Regions from separate parts of the Agrobacterium sp. 22094 genome, predicted to be linked through region 1. Evidence: predicted binding sites of a transcription regulator. Region 1 holds the regulator's gene; the other holds the start of a gene.
The links. Region 1 encodes HrcA, which represses chaperone genes, less so after heat shock. Its sites were predicted from a motif close to GTTAGCACTCNCNNNNNGNGAGTGCTAAC; they were not measured.
Positions count from the first base shown of each region.

Region 1 (6,092 bases):
GCCATGTCTCGGGGTGGCGCTCGGTCGCGGTTGCGAGTTTGGCGCCGCCCTTGGTCAGGCGTCCATGGGCGCCGGGGCCGATACCGGCATAGTCGCCGTAGCGCCAATAAGTGAGGTTATGGCGGCTTTCAGCACCGGGACGCGCGTGATTGGAAACTTCATAGGCCGGAAGACCGTGACGCGCGGTGATTTCCTGCGTCGCCTCGTAAAGCACAGCCGACTGTTCGCCATCGGGAACGATCAGCTTGCCCGCCTTATGGAGACCGTAGAAGGCCGTGCCTTCCTCGATCGTCAACTGGTAGAGCGACAGGTGATCGACCGCATAGGAGATGGCCTCTGCGAGCTCCTTTTCCCATTCCTCAACTGTCTGATTGGGGCGGGCATAGATGAGATCGAAGGACATGCGTGGGAAGATTTCGCGCGCCAGCCGGATAGCCTTCAGCGCATCGGCCACATCATGCAGGCGTCCGAGGAACTTCAGATCCCGGTCATTCAGCGCTTGTACGCCCATGGAGACGCGATTGACGCCGGCGGCCCTGTAGCCACGAAAGCGTTCCGCTTCCACGCTGGATGGATTGGCCTCCATGGTGATCTCGATGCCGTCCGGCACGCGCCAATAACGGGCGATACCATCCAGAATGGCGCCGACCGTCTGCGGGTCCATCAGCGACGGCGTGCCGCCGCCCATGAAAATGCTGGTGACGACCTTCGGGCCGCTCAACTGCCGCATCGTTTCCATTTCGCGCAGGAAGGCGGCAACGAACCGCTCCTGATCCACCGGCTGATGGCGGACATGGCTGTTGAAATCGCAATAGGGACACTTGGCCGCGCAGAAGGGCCAGTGAACATAGATGCCGAAGCCGGGTTCGCCCGTATCCGGCAGAAGGTCCGCATGTCCGGACGGATGGGCGCCGGGCGCAGAAGAAAGGCCGCTCCCGGTCATTGTGATGCTCATGCCTCCAGGCAGGTTTCGACGAAGGTCTTGAAAGCGCGTGCGCGGTGCGACAGGGCTGTCGCATCGCCCTGGCGCCAGCCATGCTTTTCGTCGGAAGTCATCTCGCCAAAGCTGGTTGTGTAGCCTTCCGGCTGGAAGATCGGATCGTAGCCGAAACCGCTCGTGCCGCGGGGCGGCCAGACGATCGTGCCTTCCACTTCACCGCGGAAAAACTCGGTATGGCCGTCCGGCCAGGCCAGGCAAAGAACGCTGACGAAGCGGCCGGTGCGCTGCTCCGGTGTCGTCGCGCCACGCTCCTGAAGCGCGTCTTCGACCTTTTGCATCGCCATGGCGAAATCGCGTGTGCCGTTGCCGGTCTCTGCCCAGTCCGCAGTGTAGACGCCCGGCGCGCCGTCCAACGCGTCGATCACCAGACCCGAATCGTCGGAGAGCGCCGCCATGCCGGATGCCTTGGCCGAAGCGAGCGCCTTGATCGCCGCATTCTCTTCGAAGGTCGTGCCGGTTTCAGCCGGCTCTTCGAAATTCAGCTCGGCGGCCGATTTTGCCGAAAAGCCGAGAGGGCCGATCAGGTCGGCGATCTCTGCGATCTTGCCCTTGTTGTGGCTGGCAACGACGATGGTTCTGGTATCAAGCTTGCGCATGGTCTTGTCCCGTTCAGGCAATTGCCTGCTTCTGCATCTCGACGAGTTCCGCACAACCCGCCTTGGCAAGGCCTAGCAGGGTCAGGAATTCCTCTTCCGAGAATGGCTTGCCCTCGGCGGTGCCCTGAATTTCGACGATGCCGCCAGAGCCGGTGATGACGAAGTTGGCGTCGGTCTCCGCAGAGGAATCTTCCAGGTAATCGAGATCGATCACCGGCTGATTGGCGAAGATGCCGCAGGAGATGGCGGCGATATGGTCCTTCAGAACCTTTTCGACCTTCAACATGTTGCGGCTTTCCATCCACTTCAGACAGTCGTGAAGTGCAATCCAGGCACCGGTGATGGAGGCGGTACGCGTACCACCATCGGCCTGGATGACGTCGCAGTCGATGCTGATCTGGCGTTCGCCAAGCGCTTGCAGATCAACGACTGCGCGCAGCGAACGGCCGATCAGGCGCTGGATTTCCTGCGTTCTGCCGCCTTGCTTGCCGGACGCTGCTTCGCGCTTCATGCGCTCGTTGGTGGAGCGGGGAAGCATGCCATATTCAGCTGTAACCCAGCCCTTGCCACTGTTGCGCAGCCATGGCGGCGTCTTTTCCTCGAGGCTGGCGGTGACCAGAACATGCGTATCGCCGAACTTGACGAGACAGGAGCCTTCGGCGTGCTTGGAGAAGTTGCGCTCGAAGGATACCTTACGCATCTGGTCGGTTTTTCTGCCTGAGGGCCGCATATCGTTTCTCTCCGTCTCTTAACTTCCCGCCTTCTAAGGTCAGGGCGACGCTTTTGCAAAGGAAAAGCGGAAGAGCAAGGCTTAGAGCCGAATTTCCGTTTTCACTTGGAAGACCGAGTGACTATATTCAAGACAGTCAAAAACAGCTTGGGGAAGAACGAGCGGCATGGGCATAACTCCTCCCATTGGCAAAGAGCCAGGTGCGCTTCTGGACGATCGCTCACGCGAGATCTTCAGGCGCATTGTGGAAGGCTATCTGGAAACGGGCGAACCGCTCGGTTCGCGCAGTCTCTCTCGCCTGCTTCCTATGTCACTGTCGCCAGCGTCTGTGCGTAACGTCATGAGCGATCTGGAGGAGCTCGGTCTCATCTATTCGCCGCATGTCAGTGCCGGACGCCTGCCGACCCAGACCGGGCTTCGCTTCTTCGTCGATGCCTTCATGCAGGTGGGCGAACTGCCCGAGGCCGAGCGCGCCAATATCGACCGGCATATCGGCCCGATCTCCGGGCGCGAACAGTCTCTCGAAGGCCTGCTGTATGAGGCAAGCAGCATGCTCTCCGGCATGTCGCGCGGGGCAGGGCTGGTGCTGACCGCAAAGAACGATGCCGTCCTCAAACATGTGGAGTTCATCCGGCTGGAGCCGACCAAGGCGCTCGCCGTTCTGGTCGGCGACCATAACCAGGTCGAAAACCGCATCATCGAACTGCCGGCCGGCATCACTTCGTCGCAATTGACCGAGGCCGCCAACTTCATCAACGCGCATCTCGGCGGCCAGACCTTGCCGGAACTGCGCAGCCAGATAGCCCGACAGAAGAACGAGCTTCAAAGCGCGCTGAGCACGCTGGCCCAGGATCTGGTGGAGCGGGGGCTTGCCGTCTGGTCCGGCGACAATGAGGAAGGCAAGCTTGGGCGACTGATCGTGCGCGGCCGCTCCAATCTTCTCGAGGGTCTGGCAGGCGAAGAAGATATCGACCGCGTTCGTCTTCTCTTCGACGATCTGGAGCGCAAGGAAAACCTGATCGAGATCCTCAATCTGGCAGAGACCGGCTCCGGGGTCAGGATTTTCATCGGCTCGGAAAACAAGTTGTTTTCCCTGTCGGGCTCATCGCTGATCGTCGCACCCTACAAGGACGACGAGAACCGGGTCGTCGGCGCTGTCGGGGTTATCGGCCCGACGCGGCTGAATTATTCCCGCATCGTGCCGATGGTGGATTACACCGCCCAGATCATGGCGCGGCTTTCAACCAAGCGACGTTAGAGCGTTTCCATTTGACGTTTCCATCTGAAAAGGAAACGGTCTAACCGCGCAGGTCGCTTGAAAAACCGCTCCTTTTTCCCGTAAGCCTTGATTTTTGCATGGCAAAGCTCGATATCGGGCTCAATCTCATTGCAAGCCACAATACACATGTAATTTGGAGAACGTCATGACTGACACCAACAAGACCGGACCTGACGCAGGCGCTGCCGACGAAGCAGTGGAAGCGACCACGGCGGAGAATGCGGTGCCGGAGCAGGCAGAACCCGATCCGATCGATGTGCTGAAGGCGGAAAACGCCGATCTTCGCGACAAATTCCTGCGTCTGGCCGCTGAGATGGACAATCTTCGCCGTCGTACCGAACGCGAGGTCAAGGATGCAAAGGCCTATTCCGTGGCCGGCTTCGCGCGCGACATGCTGGCCGTCTCCGACAATCTTCGCCGGGCGCTCGACACCATTCCAGAAGAACTGAAGCAAAGTGCCGAAGCCAATATCAAGGGTCTCATCGAAGGCGTCGATATGACGGAACGCTCCATGCTCTCCGCACTTGAGCGTCACGGCGTGAAGAAGATCGATGCCGAGGGTGAGAAGTTCGATCCGAACTTCCACCAGGCCATGTTCGAAATCCCGAACACCACCGTGCCGAACAACACTGTCGTCCAAGTGGTGCAGGCTGGCTTCACCATCGGCGAGCGCGTTCTGCGTCCAGCCATGGTCGGCGTGGCCAAGGGTGGCCCGAAGGTTGAAGCGCCGGCAGGTGCTGAGCCCGGCACAAGCGGTCTCAACGAGAAAGACGCCTGAGCGCCTTCTTCGTCTTCATCTGATCAATAGCAAAAGGCCCGGATATCTGATCGATACCCGGGCCTTTGTTTTACAGCATCGGCCCGAAAATCGGTCTCGATTTTCGGAAAGCACGATGCGTCGATTCAAAATGGTAAAGCGCCGTGCGTCCAATAGGACGCACGGCGCTTTAAACGTCGAGGCTATGTTCGCGTGAACCCAAGCTTGGCGTTCAGGCCGCGTTCACCTGCTCCTGGTTAAGAAAGGTGTAGATCGCCGTATCGGAATCAGTCGCACGCAGTTTCGCCACCAGTTCCGGGTCGCGCAGAACGCGGGCAATCCGCGACAGGGCTTTCAGGTGGTCGGCGCCGGCACCCTCCGGCGCGAGCAGAAGAAATACGAGATCGACCGGCTGGTCGTCGAGTGCTTCGAAGTCGACGGGTGTTTCCAGGCGCGCGAAGACGCCGGTAATGGAGGAAATGCTGCTGAGCTTTCCATGGGGAATGGCAATGCCATGACCGACGCCGGTGGAGCCGAGCCGCTCACGCTGCAAGATGACGTCGAATACGTCCCGCTCGGAAACCCCGGTGATACGGGATGCCTTTGCTGCCAGTTCCTGAAGGAGTTGCTTCTTGGAATTGACCTTTAGCGCGGGAATAATCGCATCTTGGTGCAGCAAATCTGCCAATGCCATTTCTTTTTCCTTCATGCCATCGAGACGAACCGGAAGACGCTTGAGGGCGCCTTCCGGGTCCTTAGACTTCAGCTCTTGATCATCGCCGCGTCGACCCAGCCGATGTTTCCATCGTTGCGACGGTAGACGATGTTGAGTTCTTTCGACGGGCTGCGGAACAGCAGAACTGGCTCATCGGTCATATCGAGAGCCATGACTGCGCTTGCAACCGTCATGGTTTTGATCTGTTTGGAAGTCTCGGCCACGATTGTTGGCGCGAAATCTTCCGCGATTTCCTCATCCTCATCCGGGACTGCATCCATCACCCGGTAGGCGACTTCCTCATCGATCCCCTTGGACGCTGAACCGTTATGGTGATCCTTGAGCCTGCGCTTGTAACGACGCAGGCGCTTTTCAATGCGCTCTGCCGCCGCGTCGAAGCTGGCTTGCGGATCGTTGGCCTGTCCTGCCGCGTGCAGAACGACCCCAGTATCGAGGTGGATCTTGCAATCCGCAGCAAAAAGCTGGCCGGACTTCGCGACCGTCACCTGGCCGGAATACCCCCCATCGAAGTATTTGGTAACGGCTTGGCTTATATTGTCCTCGATCTTTTGACGGAAAGACTCGCCCACATCCATATGTTTACCAGATACACGCACACTCATGGAATTTTTCCTTTTTCAGTGATTTGCGTATACCAGCTTACGTCAAGCTGAGCGCTCATCCAAGCGTTTCGCGACCTCTTTCGTGCCTTTGCAGACGAATGCCGCTGCCCCTTGAATGCAATTCCCTCTTCAGACCCCCGCCTTGTCTGCGGCGAGCTTCTAGCCTTGTCGGCTGGGCAAGTCAATTGTCAATGTTAAGTGTTTGTAAACTATAATAAAAGGGCTCAAGCCGAGGCCATGCGGGCCATCGCCTTTTTCTCCCGACGGCGCTGCACGGAGGAGGGGATGTTCATCGCTTCACGATATTTTGCGACAGTCCGTCGCGCCAGATCGATGCCACTTTTTTTCAGCTGATCGACGATATCGTCGTCGGACAGAACCGAGCTTGGCGC
Region 1 is NZ_JBQEPX010000001.1:2,369,764-2,375,855, reverse strand. It holds gene hemW (radical SAM family heme chaperone HemW) at 1-943, opposite strand, end outside; gene rdgB (RdgB/HAM1 family non-canonical purine NTP pyrophosphatase) at 952-1,596, opposite strand; gene rph (ribonuclease PH) at 1,610-2,326, opposite strand; gene hrcA (heat-inducible transcriptional repressor HrcA) at 2,493-3,584, shown strand; gene grpE (nucleotide exchange factor GrpE) at 3,751-4,383, shown strand; gene ptsN (PTS IIA-like nitrogen regulatory protein PtsN) at 4,595-5,056, opposite strand; gene hpf (ribosome hibernation-promoting factor, HPF/YfiA family) at 5,125-5,700, opposite strand; gene rpoN (RNA polymerase factor sigma-54) at 5,925-6,092, opposite strand, start outside.

Region 2 (6,092 bases), 450 kb from region 1:
GACGAAATCTTCCGCCGAACGCTGCGAGAATGTCTTGTCGAAGGGATATTCAATGACGGATTGAAAGCCCTCAGCCTCTAGAAGGCGGGCTTTCAGCGGCGCCGGCGTCAGACGAAAGACCGGCGTCTCCGGCCGGAAAACGGTGCGCGGATGCGGCTCGAATGTCAGGACAAGGGCTGCAACGCCGCGCGATCTTGCAAGCTCCAGCGCCTGATCCAGCACGGCGCGATGGCCGCGATGCACACCATCGAAATTACCGATCGCGACAACGCCACCCTTCAATGCGTCCGGAAGCGGTTCTTTCTTCTCATTGCGATGGAACACGGTCATCGGAAACTTTCTAAAGCGTGTCGCGCAAAAGTGGCCATCGGTTTTGCGATAACGACATGCGACAAACAAGGACCTAAAGCGTAAAGCGCGGATCTGAAAGATCGCGACTCGCTTTAGGCCAGACGCGGCATCCACCAGCCGGGCGCCGCATTCTGGCTTTTCAGGTAGCTGTTGAGCAACGCTTCATCAATCTCGCCGTTCAACGTGTATTCAGCCGCGTGAATACCGCCGCTAATATAGAGGAGATCGAGACCGGCGGAGATGGCGCCCTTGACATCGGTCGGCATGCCGTCGCCGATTGCCAGAACGCGGTCCTTGCTGAACGCGCCGCGCACTTCCTTTGCCGCGGCAAAGCACGCCTCGTAGATCGGCGCATGCGGCTTGCCGGCAATACGCACTTCGCCGCCCAGCTGTTCGAAGTAGGCCGCCATGGCGCCTGCGCAGGGGATGATGCGCTCGCCACGCTCGACCACCAGATCAGGGTTGGCGCAGATCATCGGCGCGGAGCGGGCGACGAAACCCTTTAGCATCTCGGTGTAATCTTCAGGCGTTTCGGTTTCGTCGTCGAAGAAACCAGTGCAGACAACGGCTTCCGCCTCGCTCTCACCCACCACCGTAACGTCGAGACCATCGAACAGCGGCATATCGCGCTCGGGACCCAGCAGGAAGACCTTCTTCGGTCCCTCGGCAATCAACTCGCGGGTCACGTCGCCCGAGGTGACGATGCGGTCATAGGCCTCATCGGGCACGCCAAGCGCACGCAACTGCGGAATGACGCCGACCGCTGGACGCGGGGAATTGGTGATGAGGACGACAGTCTTGCCGTTCTTCCGCGCTTCGGCCAATGCAACACCGGCCGCGGGAAAAGCGGTCACGCCATTGTGCAGCACGCCCCACACATCGGAGAGGATGACATCGAATTGGGAGGTGATGTCGCCAAGGGTGGCAATGCGGTGGGCCATGAATCTTCCAACTCTTTCCATCATTTTCGAGCTCGTGACATCGCAAAGGCTGCTTGCGATGGCAAGCGAAAAAGACACAGGGTGCCTATGCGAAACTAAGACCTCAGCCGAGCCAAAGCCTGATGAAACCTGCTCCAATACACAGGCCAAGCACCGGCAGCATGCCGAATTTCAGGCGAAACAGCATGGTGGCCGAGACGACGAAGAGTGCAAGCGATGCAAGGTCGAGCGAATGCCAGTCTGGCAGGGACATGCCGAAATTGATCTGAGGCAGAAGCTCAACCCTGTCGACCTTGCCAAAAAGCACATGCAGGCCAAACCAGACCGAAAGATTGAGAATGACGCCCACCACCGCACCGGTAATGGCGGACAGGGCGCTGGATAAAGCCGCATTGTCTCTCAGCCTTTCCACGTAAGGCGCACCGAGAAATATGAAGATGAAACTTGGGACGAATGTTGCCCACGCGGCAACACCTGCCCCCAGAACACCCGCCAGCATGGGGTCAAGCATGCCCGGATGCCGAAATGCCGCGAGAAAGCCGATATAGGAGAGAACCAGAACGAGCGGTCCGGGTGTCGCTTCGGCAAGCGCCAGGCCGTCCAGCATCTCGCTTGCCGTCATCCAGTGATGCGTTTCCACCGCCACCTGCGCCACATAGGCAAGAACCGCATAGGCGCCGCCAAAGGTGACGACTGCCAGCCTTGAGAAGAACTCTTGCAGTTCGATGAGAGCGCTCGGCGCGGCCAGAAGCCAGAACAGCAGAAGCGGCATTTGCCAGATGAGGATGCCGACGAGAACCCCTCGGATCTGCCGCAACAGGTGTGGTACCTTGCTTTCGACATCAGGCTTTGTCGAGCGCCCTCCTCGGGCTTTCAGAAAACCCGAGATACCAGCAGCGAGAATGACGAGCGGAAAGGGAACGCCGAAAAAGAACAGAGCGATGAAGGCTGCGACCGCAACACCGATAAGAAAGCGGCTTTTCAGGGCGCGTTTTGCCACGCGCAGCAAGGCTTCGATGACGATGGCGAGCACGCCTGCCTTCAGACCGAAGAGAAGGGCGGGCAGCCAATGCGTATCCTGATAGAGCGCATAGGCCGCCGCAAGTGCGACGATGACGAGGAAGCCCGGCAGAACGAAGAGCGTGCCAGCGATGATGCCGCCGCGTCTGCCATGCAGGAGCCATCCGGCATAGGTCGCCAGTTGCTGGGCCTCCGGTCCTGGGAGAAGCATGCAGTAATTCAGCGCGTGCAGGAATCGCTCTTCGGAAAGCCAGCGTTTCTCATCGACGAGCACACGGTGCATCATGCCGATCTGACCCGCAGGACCGCCGAAGCTCAACAGGCCGACACGGCCGAAGACGAGAAAGAGGTCCGATAAAGCCGGAGGCGGAGGGGAAGTTTCGGAGCGCAAAAAATCTGTCATGCAATCGCAGTAACCATTTTACATGAAATTTTTCCGACAGGCCGTTCTTGACAGCACCCGACACCCTGCTTATCTCCGTCTCGCTAGCACTCGGCAAATGAGAGTGCTAACATCAATCCAGGCGGGTCGTTTCCGATCCGCGAATGTCATTTGATCGAGGGAATAGACAATGGCAAGCACCAATTTCCGCCCGCTGCACGACCGCGTTGTGGTTCGTCGCGTTGAGTCTGAAGCTAAGACCAAGGGTGGCATCATCATTCCTGATACCGCCAAGGAAAAGCCGCAGGAAGGCGAAATCGTCGCAGTTGGCTCCGGCGCACGCGATGAGTCCGGCAAGATCGTCGCTCTCGACGTCAAGGTCGGCGACCGCATCCTGTTCGGCAAGTGGTCCGGCACGGAAGTAAAGCTCGACGGCGAAGACCTTCTCATCATGAAGGAAGCCGACATCATGGGCATCATCGGCTAATTTAGCCGCCTTCCCCATTTCCGTAATCTGAAGCCGGACACTGTTCCGGCCATTCGAAACCAGGAGTTTTGAAACATGGCAGCCAAAGAAGTAAAATTCGGCCGCTCGGCGCGCGAAAAGATGCTCAAGGGCGTCGACATTCTCGCTGACGCAGTGAAGGTCACGCTCGGCCCGAAGGGTCGTAACGTTGTTATCGACAAGTCCTTCGGCGCACCGCGCATCACCAAGGACGGCGTTTCCGTCGCCAAGGAAATCGAACTGGAAGACAAGTTCGAGAACATGGGCGCACAGATGGTCCGCGAAGTTGCTTCGAAGACCAACGACATCGCCGGTGACGGCACCACGACTGCAACCGTTCTTGCCCAGGCGATCGTTCGCGAAGGCCAGAAGGCTGTTGCAGCCGGCATGAACCCGATGGACCTGAAGCGCGGTATCGACCTCGCTGTTTCAGAAGTCGTCAAGGACCTGCAGGCGAAGGCAAAGAAGATCAACACCTCTGAGGAAGTTGCTCAGGTCGGTACGATCTCCGCTAACGGCGACACGCAGGTTGGCCGCGACATCGCGGAAGCCATGCAGAAGGTTGGCAACGAAGGCGTTATCACCGTCGAAGAAGCCAAGACCGCTGAGACCGAGCTCGAAGTCGTCGAAGGCATGCAGTTCGACCGTGGCTACCTGTCGCCTTACTTCGTGACCAACCCTGAGAAGATGATTGCCGACCTGGAAGACGCTTACATTCTCCTTCACGAGAAGAAGCTCTCCAACCTTCAGGCCATGCTTCCAGTTCTCGAAGCCGTTGTTCAGACCGGCAAGCCGCTCGTCATCATCGCTGAAGACGTCGAAGGCGAAGCTCTTGCAACGCTCGTCGTCAACAAGCTGCGTGGCGGCCTCAAGATCGCTGCCGTCAAGGCTCCTGGCTTCGGCGACCGCCGCAAGGCCATGCTCGAAGACATCGCGATCCTGACCGGTGGTACGGTGATTTCCGAAGACCTCGGCATCAAGCTCGAAAATGTCACTCTCGACATGCTCGGCAAGGCCAAGAAGGTTTCCATCTCCAAGGAAAATACCACGATCGTTGACGGCTCTGGCCAGAAGACCGACATCGAAGGCCGCGTTGCCCAGATCAAGGCTCAGATCGAAGAAACCTCTTCCGATTACGACCGCGAAAAGCTGCAGGAACGCCTTGCTAAGCTCGCTGGTGGCGTTGCCGTCATCCGCGTCGGCGGTGCAACGGAAGTTGAAGTGAAGGAGCGCAAGGACCGTATCGACGACGCTCTGAACGCAACGCGCGCTGCTGTTCAGGAAGGCATCGTTGCCGGCGGTGGTACCGCTCTGCTTCGTTCCGCTCAGAAGATTACCGTCAAGGGTGTGAACGACGACCAGGAAGCTGGTATCAACATCGTTCGCCGCGCTCTGCAGTCTCTGGTTCGCCAGATCGCAGACAACGCCGGTGACGAAGCTTCGATCGTTGTTGGCAAGCTTCTCGACAAGGATGACGATAACTTCGGTTACAACGCTCAGACCGGCGAATATGGCGACATGATCGCCATGGGTATCGTCGACCCGGTCAAGGTTGTCCGTACGGCTCTGCAGAACGCAGCTTCGGTTGCTTCGCTGCTGATCACCACGGAAGCCATGATTGCCGAGCTGCCGAAGAAGGACTCCGCAATGCCTGCAATGCCGGGCGGCGGCATGGGCGGCATGGACTTCTAATCAGTCTATTCCCTCTGGAATACGAAAGGGCGGTCTTCGGATCGCCCTTTTTGTTTGTGCCGTTCCGCCGTCACGATCAAATTCCCCTCAGCTCAGTCCAGCATCGCGAGCCACCCATCAGCAGCAACACTCTAAGCATGCTTGATCTTGGAACGTGCTTACCGCTACACAAACGTCGAATGATGCATCGCCCCCGATGCAAGCATGTGGAACAGGTGTCCCTTGAACAGTGCCGTCGAACTTCCGGTCCAGAAACAGCTCGAGGCCTATAATGCCCTTGATATCGATGAATTCATGCGGTGGTGGGCTGACGACTGTCAGTACTTTGCATTTCCCTCGACGCTCTTGGCGCGCAACGCTCTCGAAATTCGCGAGCGCCACATCGAGCGCTTCAAAGAACCAGATCTTCATGGGCAACTGCTATCGCGCATAATTCTCGAAGACATGGTCATCGACCACGAGACCGTGACGCGCAATTTTCCCGAAGGACGTGGCGAAGTCGATGTTGTCTGTATCTACGAGGTCGCTGGTGGCAAGATCGCAAAGGCATGGTTCAAGATCGGAAAACCGAGAATCTTGGAGTCCTACTCATAAAGCCCAGCCATAAAGGGCCAAGATTGCTCGTTTAATTTTGGCTGCATCAGGCCTCAATATCCTTGCGGAAAAAGACGACGCTTTGTGTCTCCGCAAAATCGAGCGCAGCATGAAACTTTCGGCTCGCCTCATTCTCAAGCGAGGCGTCGGAGGCGAACTCCAGGCATCCTTGAGACTTACCCCAGTCCCCAACTGCATCGCAGAGCCGCCGCGCGATCCCTTGCTGGCGATGCGACGGCAGAACATAGATACCTTCCAGGAAGGCCACGGGTGACGTCTTGCAGCCGTTGACATAATCGTCGCGCAAATTGCCTTCGGCAAAACCGACGATCTCACCCTCCTCGCTTTCACTGAGAAAGGCGACGGCCCTGTCGGCTCTCTGTAAAAAGGTCTTGATGATATCCTCGCGGTGTTGCTCGACGGAGCCATCCGGCCAGAGCGCAGTGCGTAAACGCGTCCATGAATCGACATTGTCGATGGTGCCTCTAACGATTTTCATCCTCTCTCCCCCTCGTCATCTGCCTTCTCTTGCAGCGCCTCAACCATAAGCAGAGGTCTGTCACCATGTTCGAGCGGCACAACGCGACCAGTTGATTGTTCACTTTTT
Region 2 is NZ_JBQEPX010000001.1:1,915,182-1,921,273, forward strand. It holds gene ACTJK5_RS09265 (bifunctional riboflavin kinase/FAD synthetase) at 1-330, opposite strand, end outside; gene ACTJK5_RS09270 (TIGR01459 family HAD-type hydrolase) at 444-1,292, opposite strand; gene chrA (chromate efflux transporter) at 1,396-2,715, opposite strand; gene groES (co-chaperone GroES) at 2,885-3,181, shown strand; gene groL (chaperonin GroEL) at 3,257-4,891, shown strand; gene ACTJK5_RS09290 (nuclear transport factor 2 family protein) at 5,114-5,485, shown strand; gene aac(6') (aminoglycoside 6'-N-acetyltransferase) at 5,532-5,984, opposite strand.
Region 2: the regulator HrcA is predicted to act here: its motif matches at 2,798-2,826, upstream of groES (co-chaperone GroES).